DNA from 3 places in the Streptomyces sp. NPDC015144 genome. Region 3 is predicted to be linked to each of the others. Evidence: riboswitches for the same ligand, from Rfam matches in the RefSeq annotation. Region 3 holds a riboswitch; each other region holds the start of a gene.

Region 1 (3,268 bases), on a different contig from region 3:
AACCGCATCCCCAAGGTCGGCCACATCGCGCCGGGGTTCACCAGCCCCGACGACGTCTCGACGACGAGCCCCCGCCCGAGCTTCACCTCGCCGGACTTCACCAGCCCCGACTTCGGCGGCCCCGACCACGAGCGCGACTGATCGCCGGCCGGCGGGCGGCGGCCGGCGGGCAGGGATCACTCCGCGCGCTCTTCGGCCCGTCCGTCCCCGGGGCCCGCGCCGAGCCCCGCCACCGGACGGGGGAACTTCGGCGGCAACCCGTCGTGCTCCGGACGACAGCCGCCCGGAGCACGACGGCTCAGCGGGCGGTCAGTCGGCGATCGGCAGGTACACCCGGTTCCCGCTCGCCGCGAACTCCTTGGACTTCTCCGCCATGCCCGCCTCGATCTCCTCCGCCGTGCCTCCGTGCTCACGCCGGATGTCCTGGGAGATCTTCATCGAGCAGAACTTCGGCCCGCACATCGAGCAGAAGTGGGCCGTCTTCGCGGGCTCGGCCGGCAGCGTCTCGTCGTGGAACTCCCGTGCCGTGTCCGGGTCGAGGGCCAGGTTGAACTGGTCCTCCCAGCGGAATTCGAAACGGGCGTCCGAGAGCGCGTCGTCCCAGTCCTGCGCCCCCGGGTGCCCCTTGGCGAGATCCGCCGCGTGCGCCGCGATCTTGTACGTGATGACGCCGGTCTTCACGTCGTCCCGGTTCGGCAGGCCCAGGTGCTCCTTCGGCGTGACGTAGCAGAGCATCGCCGTCCCCCACCACGCGATCATCGCCGCGCCGATGCCCGAAGTGATGTGGTCGTACGCCGGCGCGATGTCGGTGGTCAGCGGGCCGAGCGTGTAGAACGGCGCCTCCTCGCAGATCTCCTGCTGGAGGTCGATGTTCTCCTTGATCTTGTGCATCGGGACATGGCCCGGCCCCTCGATCATGGTCTGAACGCCGAACCGCTTGGCCACCGCGTTCAGTTCGCCCAGCGTACGCAGCTCGGCGAACTGCGCCTCGTCGTTGGCGTCGGCGATGGATCCGGGCCGCAGGCCGTCGCCCAGCGAGTACGTCACGTCGTAGCTCGCGAGGATCTCGCAGAGCTCCTCGAAGTGCTCGTAGAGGAAGGACTCCTTGTGGTGCGCGAGGCACCAGGCCGCCATGATCGAGCCGCCGCGGGAGACGATGCCGGTCTTGCGGCGCGCGGTCAGCGGTACGTACGGGAGGCGTACGCCGGCGTGGACGGTCATGTAGTCGACGCCCTGCTCGGCCTGTTCGACAACCGTGTCCTTGTAGATCTCCCAGGTCAGCTCCTCCGCCCGACCGTCCACCTTTTCGAGTGCCTGGTAGAGCGGGACGGTACCGATCGGAACGGGTGAATTACGGAGAACCCACTCACGGGTGGTGTGAATGTTGCGCCCGGTGGACAGATCCATGACGGTATCGGCGCCCCAGCGCGTTGCCCAGGTCATCTTTTCCACCTCCTCCTCGATGGAGGAAGTCACCGCGGAGTTGCCGATGTTGGCATTGACCTTCACCAGGAACCGTTTGCCGATGATCATCGGCTCGGTCTCGGGGTGGTTGACGTTGGCCGGCAGTACGGCCCGGCCGGCCGCGATCTCCTCGCGCACCACCTCGGGTTCGACGTTCTCCCGGATGGCCGCGTACTCCATCTCCGGGGTGATCTCGCCCCGGCGGGCGTACGCGAGCTGGGTCACCGGGCGGCCCGTGCCGCTGCGGCGCGGCAGCCTCGGGCGTCCGGGGAAAACCGCGTCGAGGTTGCGCAGCCCACCACGCGGCGAGGTGTGCCTGAGCCCGTCGTCCTCGGGACGGGCCGGGCGGCCGGGGTACTCCTCGGTGTCGCCGCGGGCGGTGATCCAGTTCTCCCGCAGCGGTGCGAGTCCGCGACGGACCTCGGTGTCGACCGCGGGGTCGGTGTACGGACCCGACGTGTCGTACAGCGTCACGGCCTTGCCGTTGCTGAGGTGCACCTGGCGGACCGGCACCCGGAGGTCCGGGCGCGAGCCCTGGACGTATCCCTTGTGCCAGCCGATGGACTTCCCGGCCTCGACGCTCTGGTCCGAGGCAGGCGTGCGTGCGTCCGATGTGGTCATGAGACCTACTCCCTACGCCGGCATTACCCGGTAACAGGTTCGGCGGTCGGCGCAGCCTGTCCCGTACGGACGTACGGATGTCAGCGCCCTCTCAGCCCGGTGCTCCGAGCTCCCGCGTGTGCAAAGGTTCCTCCACGCTAGCGCCCCGTCCGGCGCGATGAACAGAGGGCCCGGCCGTTCTTGCGATGATCGGCCGGTGACCTCTCCCCACACGGACCACGAACCACAGGCCCGGTCTCAGGGCGTACCCCACGACAGAACGCACGGCCGAACGAACGACCAGCCGCCCGGATCCGCGTACGACCACTCCCACGGCCATTCTCACGGCCACGGCCCCGCGGCACCCGGTTCCCGGCATCTGCGGAAGGTCATCGCGGCCGTACTGATTCCGTTCGCCACCGCCGTTCTCGTCGGTCTGGTGGCGCTCTGGCCGGGCGGCACGCCGCCGCACGAGCGGACCGGCGTCGGCTTCGACCGGCAGACCCAGCAGGGAAAGGTGGTGACCGTCACCAAGGTGAACTGCAAGGACGTGAACGCTGTTCAGACGCCGCTCGACGGCTCCACCGCGCCGGACGCGGGGAAGGAGCGGGGGCTCTGCGAGAAGGCGACGATCGAGGTGACGACCGGCCGGGACAAGGGGCGGACCTTCACCGAGATCGTCCAGCCCGACTCACCGCGCAAACTGCGCGAGGGGCAGGGCGTGGTGACGGCGTACGCCCCCGACGCGCCCCACGAGCTCCAGTACTCCGTGACGGACGTGGCCCGGAAGTTCCCGATGACCCTGCTGGCCGGGGTCTTCGCGCTGGTCGTGGTCGCGGTGGGGCGCATGCGCGGGGTGATGGCGCTGATCGCGCTGGCCGTGTCGTTCGCCGTGCTGACCCTCTTCATCCTCCCGGCCATACTCCAGGGTTCGAATCCGCTGCTCGTCGCGGTGGTCGGGTCCAGTGCGATCATGCTGATCGCGCTCTACATGTGCCACGGCCCGACCGCCCGCACCTCGGTCGCGGTGGTCGGCACGCTGGTCTCGTTGCTGCTGATCGGGCTGCTCGGGTCGCTCTTCATCGGGTGGGCGAGCCTGAGCGGCAACACCGATGACGACACCGGTCTCATCCACGGCCTCTACCCGCACATCGACATGAGCGGGCTGCTGCTGGCCGGTGTCATCATCGGTTCGCTCGGCGTG
Region 2 (3,268 bases), on a different contig from region 3:
GTCAGCACGGCCTCGCCCGCCGTGAAGCAGCCCGCCGTGTTCGGCAGCACCCGGATCGAGAGCCGCTCCAGGACGGAGAGCACCGAGCCCCCCACCGTCGGGTCGAGGCGGCGCATGGCGACCGTGGTCAGCTCGGTGCCGGAGGCGATCAGCGAGCGCTCCAGCACGTCGAGGCTGGGCGCCCCGCCCGTCCCCATGATCAGCCGGGAGCTTAGGACGGCGGAACCGAGGGCGAAGACGTCGTCGGACACGGTCAGCCCCCCTGGACCGCGGTCAGGACCTCGACCCGGTCGCCGTCGGCCAGCGCGGTCGCGCCCCACCGGCCTCGCGGGACGACGGTCTCGTTGACGGCGGCGGCCACCCCCGAGGACGCCGCCGTCAACGTGGCGACCAGGGCCTCCAGGGTGGTGCCCGGGGCAAGGGGCCGGGGCGCGCCGTTCACCGACACGGAGAGCGGCGCGGAAGGGTGTACGGGCTCGGTCATGCGGGCTGCTCCTGACGTACGGAGGAGGCTCCGGGAGCCGCGGCGGGGCTCCCGGAGGCGGCGGGCGGAAAGCGGCGCGGGGTGAAGGGGCGGGCCTGCTCGGGCGGCTCGCCGCCGGTGAGGAACTCGGCCATGACGTCCCCGGTGAGCGGGGTGAGCAGCACCCCGTTGCGGTGGTGGCCGGTGGCGAGGTGGAGGCCGGGCAGGGTGGTGGGGCCGAGCAGCGGGGCGTTGTCGGGGGAGCCGGGGCGCAGACCGGCCAGGGTCTCGGTGAGCGGCAGTTCGGTGATGCCGGGGACCAGTTCGTGGGCGTCCCGCAGCAGCTCGTAGACGCCGCCCGCGGTGACGGTGGTGTCCCAGCCCAGCTCCTCGCTGGTGGCGCCGACGACCAGCTCGCCGTTCTCGCGCGGTACGAGATAGACGTGGCTGCCCCGGACCACGGCCCGGACCGTCCGGCTCAGGAACGGCGCGTACCGGGCGGGCACGGTCAGCCGCAGCACCTGGCCCTTCACCGGCCGGACCGGCGGCACGGCCTCCTCGGGCACCCCCGGCAGTCGGCCGCTGAGGCTGCCCGCGGCCAGCACGACCTGGTCGGCCGCCGGCTCCGTACCCCCGGAGAGCACCGCCCCGGCGGCCCGGCCGCCCGTGACGGCCAGCCGCACCGCCCGTTCGCGGTGGAAGACCACCCCGGCCCGCTCGCAGGCGGTCAGCAGGGCGGCGGCCAGCCGGCGCGGATCGATCTGGTGGTCGCCGTCGACCCGCAGACCGCCCCGCACCCCCGGGGCCAGCATCGGCTCCAGCCGGCGGCACTCCCGGCCGGTGAGCCACTCCGACTCCAGCCCCGAACGCCGTTGCAGGGCGTGCAGGTCCCGCAGATGGGCGCGGTCGTCGGAGTCCAGCGCGACGGCCAGGGTGCCGCAGGCGCGGAAACCGGTCTCCCGCCCGCTCGCCTCCTCCAGCTCGGCCACGAAGGCCGGATACCGGGCGGCGGAGGCGAGGTTGAGGCCGAGCAGCAGCTCCTCGCCGTAGTGCAGCTCGGTGACGGCGGCCAGCATCCCGGCCGCCACCCGGGCGGCCCCGCCGCCCGGCTCGGGGTCGGCGACCGCGGTGCGCAGACCGCGCTGGGCGGCCCGCCAGGCGGTCACCAGACCGATGATCCCGCCCCCGATGACGAGGACGTCGTAACCGCTTCCGTTCCGAGGGGAACGCATGGGCTTCCAGCCCCTCCCTTCGCCGGCATGACCCGGATCAGGTTCGTACGGTCGGAGGCCGGCCAGCCTCCCTCTCAGCCCGGTGCGTCCGGGCTCCCGCGAGTGCTCTACGGGGGTCAGCCTAGACCCCGTCCCGGCCGGGGCCGAGAACCCGCCCCTTCCTGACTGATCATCAGATGCGTAAGGTGTCACGGGTGAGCGAGCAGCAGCAGTCAGAGCAGCCGGACGGGCGGACCGGGCGCCGCGTCGTGGTCGTCGGCGCGGGCATGGCCGGGGTGCAGACCGCGGTGGCCCTGCGGGAGCAGGGCTTCACCGGCCCGGTCGTGCTGATCGGAGCCGAGCCCCACCAGCCCTACGACCGGCCCCCGTTGTCCAAGGCGGTCCTGCTCGGCACGGCCGAGAGCTCCGCGTTCGACATCGACTTCGAGGCGCTGGACATCGAACTGCGCCTGGGCGTCGAGGTCACCGGAGTGCGGCCGGACGCGCACGAGCTGGACACCGGGGCGGGCGCCGTCCCCTACGACGTCCTGGTGATCGCCACCGGCGCCGAACCGGTCGTCCTGCCCGGCACCGAGGGCGTCTCCGGCGTCCACCTGCTGCGCACCCTGGACGACGCGGCCCGGCTGCGGCCGGTCCTCCACGAGCAGCACGACGTGGTGATCGTCGGCGCGGGGTGGATCGGCGCCGAGTTCGCCACCGCGGCCCGCGCCGCCGGCTGCGCGGTCACCGTCGTCGAGGCCGCCGACCGCCCGCTCGCCGGCGCGCTGCCCGCCGAGGTCGCCGCCCCGATGGCCGCCTGGTACGCGCACAGCGGCGCCGAACTCCTCACCGGCACCCGCGTCGACCGCGTCGAGCAGGGCCGGGTGGTCCTCGCCGACGGCCGGACGATCCCGGCCGGAGCCGTCGTCGTCGGCATCGGCGCCCGCCCGGCCACCGGCTGGCTGGCCGGCTCCGGCATCGCGCTCGGCCCCGACGGATCGGTCACCGCCGACGAGGCGCTGCGCACCTCGCTGCCCGATGTGTACGCGGTCGGCGACTGCGCCTCCTTCCCCTCCGCCCGCTACGGCGAGCGCCTGCTCGTCCACCACTGGGACAACGCCCTCCAGGGCCCGCGCACGGCCGCCGCCCACATCCTGGCCGCGGGGGCCTCGGACGACGCCCCCGCGCCGCCGGTCTACGACCCGGTGCCGTACTTCTGGTCCGAGCAGTTCGACCGCTTCGTCCAGTACGCGGGCCACCACGGGAGCGCCGACACCCTGCTGTGGCGCGGCGATCCGGCCGGCCCCGCCTGGTCGGTGTGCTGGCTGCGCGACGGCGTGCTGGTCGCGGTGCTCGCCGTGGGGCGCCCCCGCGACCTGGCGCAGGGCCGCAAGCTCATCGAGGCGGGAACGCGGCTGGATCCCGGGGCGGTGGCCGACCCCGCCGTACCGCTGAAGTCGGCGGCGCTGCGGTAGCGCGGCCCTGAAGGGCGGAGTCCGGGTGTCGGCTGTCGGTGCGGGATGGCAGGCTTGTCCCTGTGACCGAGATTGACGCGAAGACCGATGCTCTCGTACCCGCCTGGCTCCACCTGCCC
Region 3 (3,268 bases):
GGATACGCCTCCTCCGGCGCGGCACTCAGTGGAAGCCTGCCCCTGGTCCAGAACTCGTAGATTCATGGAGGGCAGGCAATGGCATCACAGTCCAAGTGCGGCGCTCGAACCAATGCCGGTACGGCGTGCCGAAATCTCGCAGTAGTAGGCACCTCTCGTTGCGCGAAGCATCAGGGGCCCTGGTCCGCCTATGGGGTCGCGCAGCGCAAGGAGAAAGAAGCCAAGGCGAAGAAGCGCAGCATCCGCAAGAAGCGGTAAGAGCTGCTGGGAAGCGCACCGATGGTGGCATGCCTTGCGGGCGCGCGGTTCCCCACCTGGGGCTTTTACCTGTGGTAGAGCCATGACGCCGGGCCGTCTGTGGGCCGTCGAAGGGTTGCCAGTGACAACCGGTGACGACCAATGACGACCGGCTCCGCGTAGCCGTCGCCTGGCCTGAGCTGGGCGACGGCCCGGAGGACCACGGCGTGTCTGCGACACTGGATGAACCATGCCTAAGCCCGGAGAACTCACTTTCGTCGCGCCCCGCGGAGCCAAGAAGCCGCCGCGGCACCTCGCCGACCTCACGCCCGCCGAGCGCAGGGAGGCCGTCGCCGCGATCGGCGAGAAGCCGTTCCGCGCCCAGCAGCTCTCGCAGCACTACTTCGCGCGGTACACGCACGACCCCGCCGGGTGGACCAACATTCCCGCCGGTTCGCGGGAGAAGCTCGCCGAGGCGATGTTCCCCGACCTGATGTCGGTGGTCCGCCACATCAGCTGCGACGACGACACCACCCGCAAGACGCTCTGGAAGCTCCACGACGGGACGCTCGTGGAGTCCGTTTTGATGCGCTACCCCGAGCGCGTGACGATGTGCATTTCCTCGCAGGCGGGCTGCGGGATGAACTGCCCGTTCTGTGCGACCGGGCAGGCCGGGCTCGACCGCAATCTGTCCACCGCCGAGATCGTCCACCAGATCGTCGACGGCATGCGGGCGCTGCGGGACGGGGAGGTCCCCGGCGGTCCGGCCCGGCTCTCCAACATCGTCTTCATGGGCATGGGCGAGCCGCTCGCCAACTACAACCGGGTGGTCGGCGCGATCCGTCGGCTGACCGACCCGGAGCCGGACGGACTGGGGCTCTCGCAGCGGGGGATCACGGTCTCCACCGTGGGCCTGGTGCCGGCGATGCTCCGCTTCGCCGACGAGGGCTTCAAGTGCCGGCTCGCCGTGTCGCTGCACGCGCCGGACGACGAACTGCGCGACACCCTCGTGCCGGTGAACACCCGCTGGAAGGTGGCCGAGGTGCTGGACGCCGCGTGGGAGTACGCGGAGAAGTCCGGCCGTCGCATCTCCATCGAGTACGCGCTCATCCGGGACATCAACGACCAGGCGTGGCGCGGCGACCGGCTGGGCCGGCTGCTCAAGGGCAAGCGTGTACACGTCAACCTGATTCCGCTGAACCCCACGCCCGGCTCCAAGTGGACCGCCTCGCGGCCCGAGGACGAGCGGGCCTTCGTCGAGGCGATCGCCGCCCACGGCGTGCCGGTGACCGTGCGGGACACCCGGGGCCAGGAGATCGACGGGGCCTGCGGGCAGCTGGCGGCGTCCGAGCGCTGAGTGCGCCGGGGGGTGTCCGGTCCGGTGGAGGACGGCCGGAACGGACACCCCCCGGGGTGGCCGTCGAGGCCCGTGTACTCTGTGCCCGAAATCAACTTCATATTCCGACAGGGGAGCGCCACAGCGCTGAGAGTGCGGCACCGAGGACAGGTCGGCCGCAGACCCTCTGAACCTCGCCCGGGTCATTCCGGGTAGGAAGTTCGGTCATCAACTCATGCTGTTGCGCCCTGCCCGCTTTCCGCGGGTGGGGCCGCGTCTCTTCCTGGCCAAAACCCAGGAGGAATCCACAATGAGCACCACACACAGGACCGGCCGGCTCGCGGTCTCGGCCCTCGCCGCCGCGGTCGGCGTCACCGCACTCGCCGGATGCGGAGGCTCCGACGACACGTCCGCCGGCTCCGGCGGCACCAAGGGCCCCGGCTCCAAGACCGTGACGCTGGTCAGCCACGACTCCTTCAACGCCTCCAAGGAGGTCCTGGCGGAGTTCACCAAGGAGACCGGCTACACCGTCAAGGTACTGAAGAGCGGGGACGCGGGCGTCGCGCTCAACCAGGAGATCCTGACCAAGGGTTCGCCCCGGGGCGATGTGTTCTTCGGCGTCGACAACACCCTGCTCTCCCGCGCCCTCGACAGCGGGCTCTTCACCCCGTACGAGGCCAAGGGCCTCGACCGGGTCGCGAAGGACACCGTGCTCGACGCCGAGCACCGGGTCACCCCGGTCGACACCGGCGACATCTGCGTCAACTACGACAAGAAGTACTTCGCCGACAGGAAGCTGGCACCGCCGGCCAGCTTCGACGACCTGGCGAAGCCCGCGTACAAGAACCTGCTGGTCACCGAGAACGCCGCGACCTCGTCGCCCGGCCTCGGCTTCCTGCTCGGCACCGTCGCGGCCTACGGCGAGGACGGCTACCAGGACTACTGGAAGAAGCTCAAGGCCAACGGTGTCAAGGTCGTCGACGGCTGGGAGCAGGCGTACAACGAGGAGTTCTCCGGTTCGGCGGGCGGCAAGAAGGCCAAGGCAGACCGGCCGCTCGTCGTCTCGTACGCCTCCAGCCCGCCCGTCGAGGTGTTGTACGCGAAGCCGCAGCCGGCCCAGGCCCCGACCGGCGTGGTCACCGGCGCCTGCTTCCGGCAGATCGAGTTCGCCGGGCTGCTGGACGGGGCGCCGAACGAGAAGGGCGGCAAGGCCCTGCTGGACTTCCTGATCAGCAAGAGGTTCCAGGAGGACATGCCGCTCAACATGTTCGTGAACCCGGTCTCCGGGGACGCGAAGCTGCCGGAGCTGTTCACGAAGTTCGGCGCGACGGTGGACCGGCCCGGGACCGTCGCCCCGGAACTGATCGCCAAGAACCGTGAGCAGTGGGTCCAGTCGTGGTCCTCGCTCGTCGTGAAGTAACGAGGACCGCGGGACGCGGGCCGGGACCGGGCGGCGGAGCCGTGCGCCCGGCCCGCGGTCCGGCCCTGCGGCGGGGCGCGACGCGGTTCGGTCTGATGGCCGTGCCCGTCGCGTTCTTCGCGCTGTTCTTCGCCTACCCCGTCGCCGCGATCGTCGGCCGGGGGCTGAAGACGGACGGTGTCTGGCAGTTCGGGCGGATCGGCGAGGTGCTGGGCCGGCCGGAGATCCGCGAGGTGCTCTGGTTCACCTGCTGGCAGGCGCTCGCCTCGACCGCC

What was found. Region 3 has a riboswitch for thiamine pyrophosphate ahead of ACF08W_RS22575 (thiamine ABC transporter substrate binding subunit). Riboswitches for the same ligand answer to the same signal wherever they lie in the genome.
Region 1: another riboswitch for thiamine pyrophosphate. It lies ahead of thiC (phosphomethylpyrimidine synthase ThiC); the one in region 3 lies ahead of ACF08W_RS22575 (thiamine ABC transporter substrate binding subunit).
Region 2: another riboswitch for thiamine pyrophosphate. It lies ahead of thiO (glycine oxidase ThiO); the one in region 3 lies ahead of ACF08W_RS22575 (thiamine ABC transporter substrate binding subunit).

The regions. Positions count from the first base shown of each region.
Region 1 covers NZ_JBIBUU010000009.1:240,239-243,506, reverse strand. The annotation lists gene ACF08W_RS18220 (hypothetical protein) at 1-141, shown strand, start outside; gene thiC (phosphomethylpyrimidine synthase ThiC) at 310-2,085, opposite strand; TPP riboswitch at 2,078-2,211, opposite strand; gene ACF08W_RS18210 (YibE/F family protein) at 2,243-3,268, shown strand, end outside.
Region 2 covers NZ_JBIBUU010000003.1:274,309-277,576, forward strand. The annotation lists gene ACF08W_RS07885 (thiazole synthase) at 1-251, opposite strand, end outside; gene thiS (sulfur carrier protein ThiS) at 254-484, opposite strand; gene thiO (glycine oxidase ThiO) at 481-1,695, opposite strand; TPP riboswitch at 1,693-1,805, opposite strand; gene ACF08W_RS07900 (NAD(P)/FAD-dependent oxidoreductase) at 1,890-3,149, shown strand; gene ACF08W_RS07905 (Rv2175c family DNA-binding protein) at 3,212-3,268, shown strand, end outside.
Region 3 covers NZ_JBIBUU010000013.1:152,397-155,664, forward strand. The annotation lists gene rlmN (23S rRNA (adenine(2503)-C(2))-methyltransferase RlmN) at 488-1,594, shown strand; TPP riboswitch at 1,694-1,810, shown strand; gene ACF08W_RS22575 (thiamine ABC transporter substrate binding subunit) at 1,884-2,993, shown strand; gene ACF08W_RS22580 (ABC transporter permease) at 3,089-3,268, shown strand, end outside.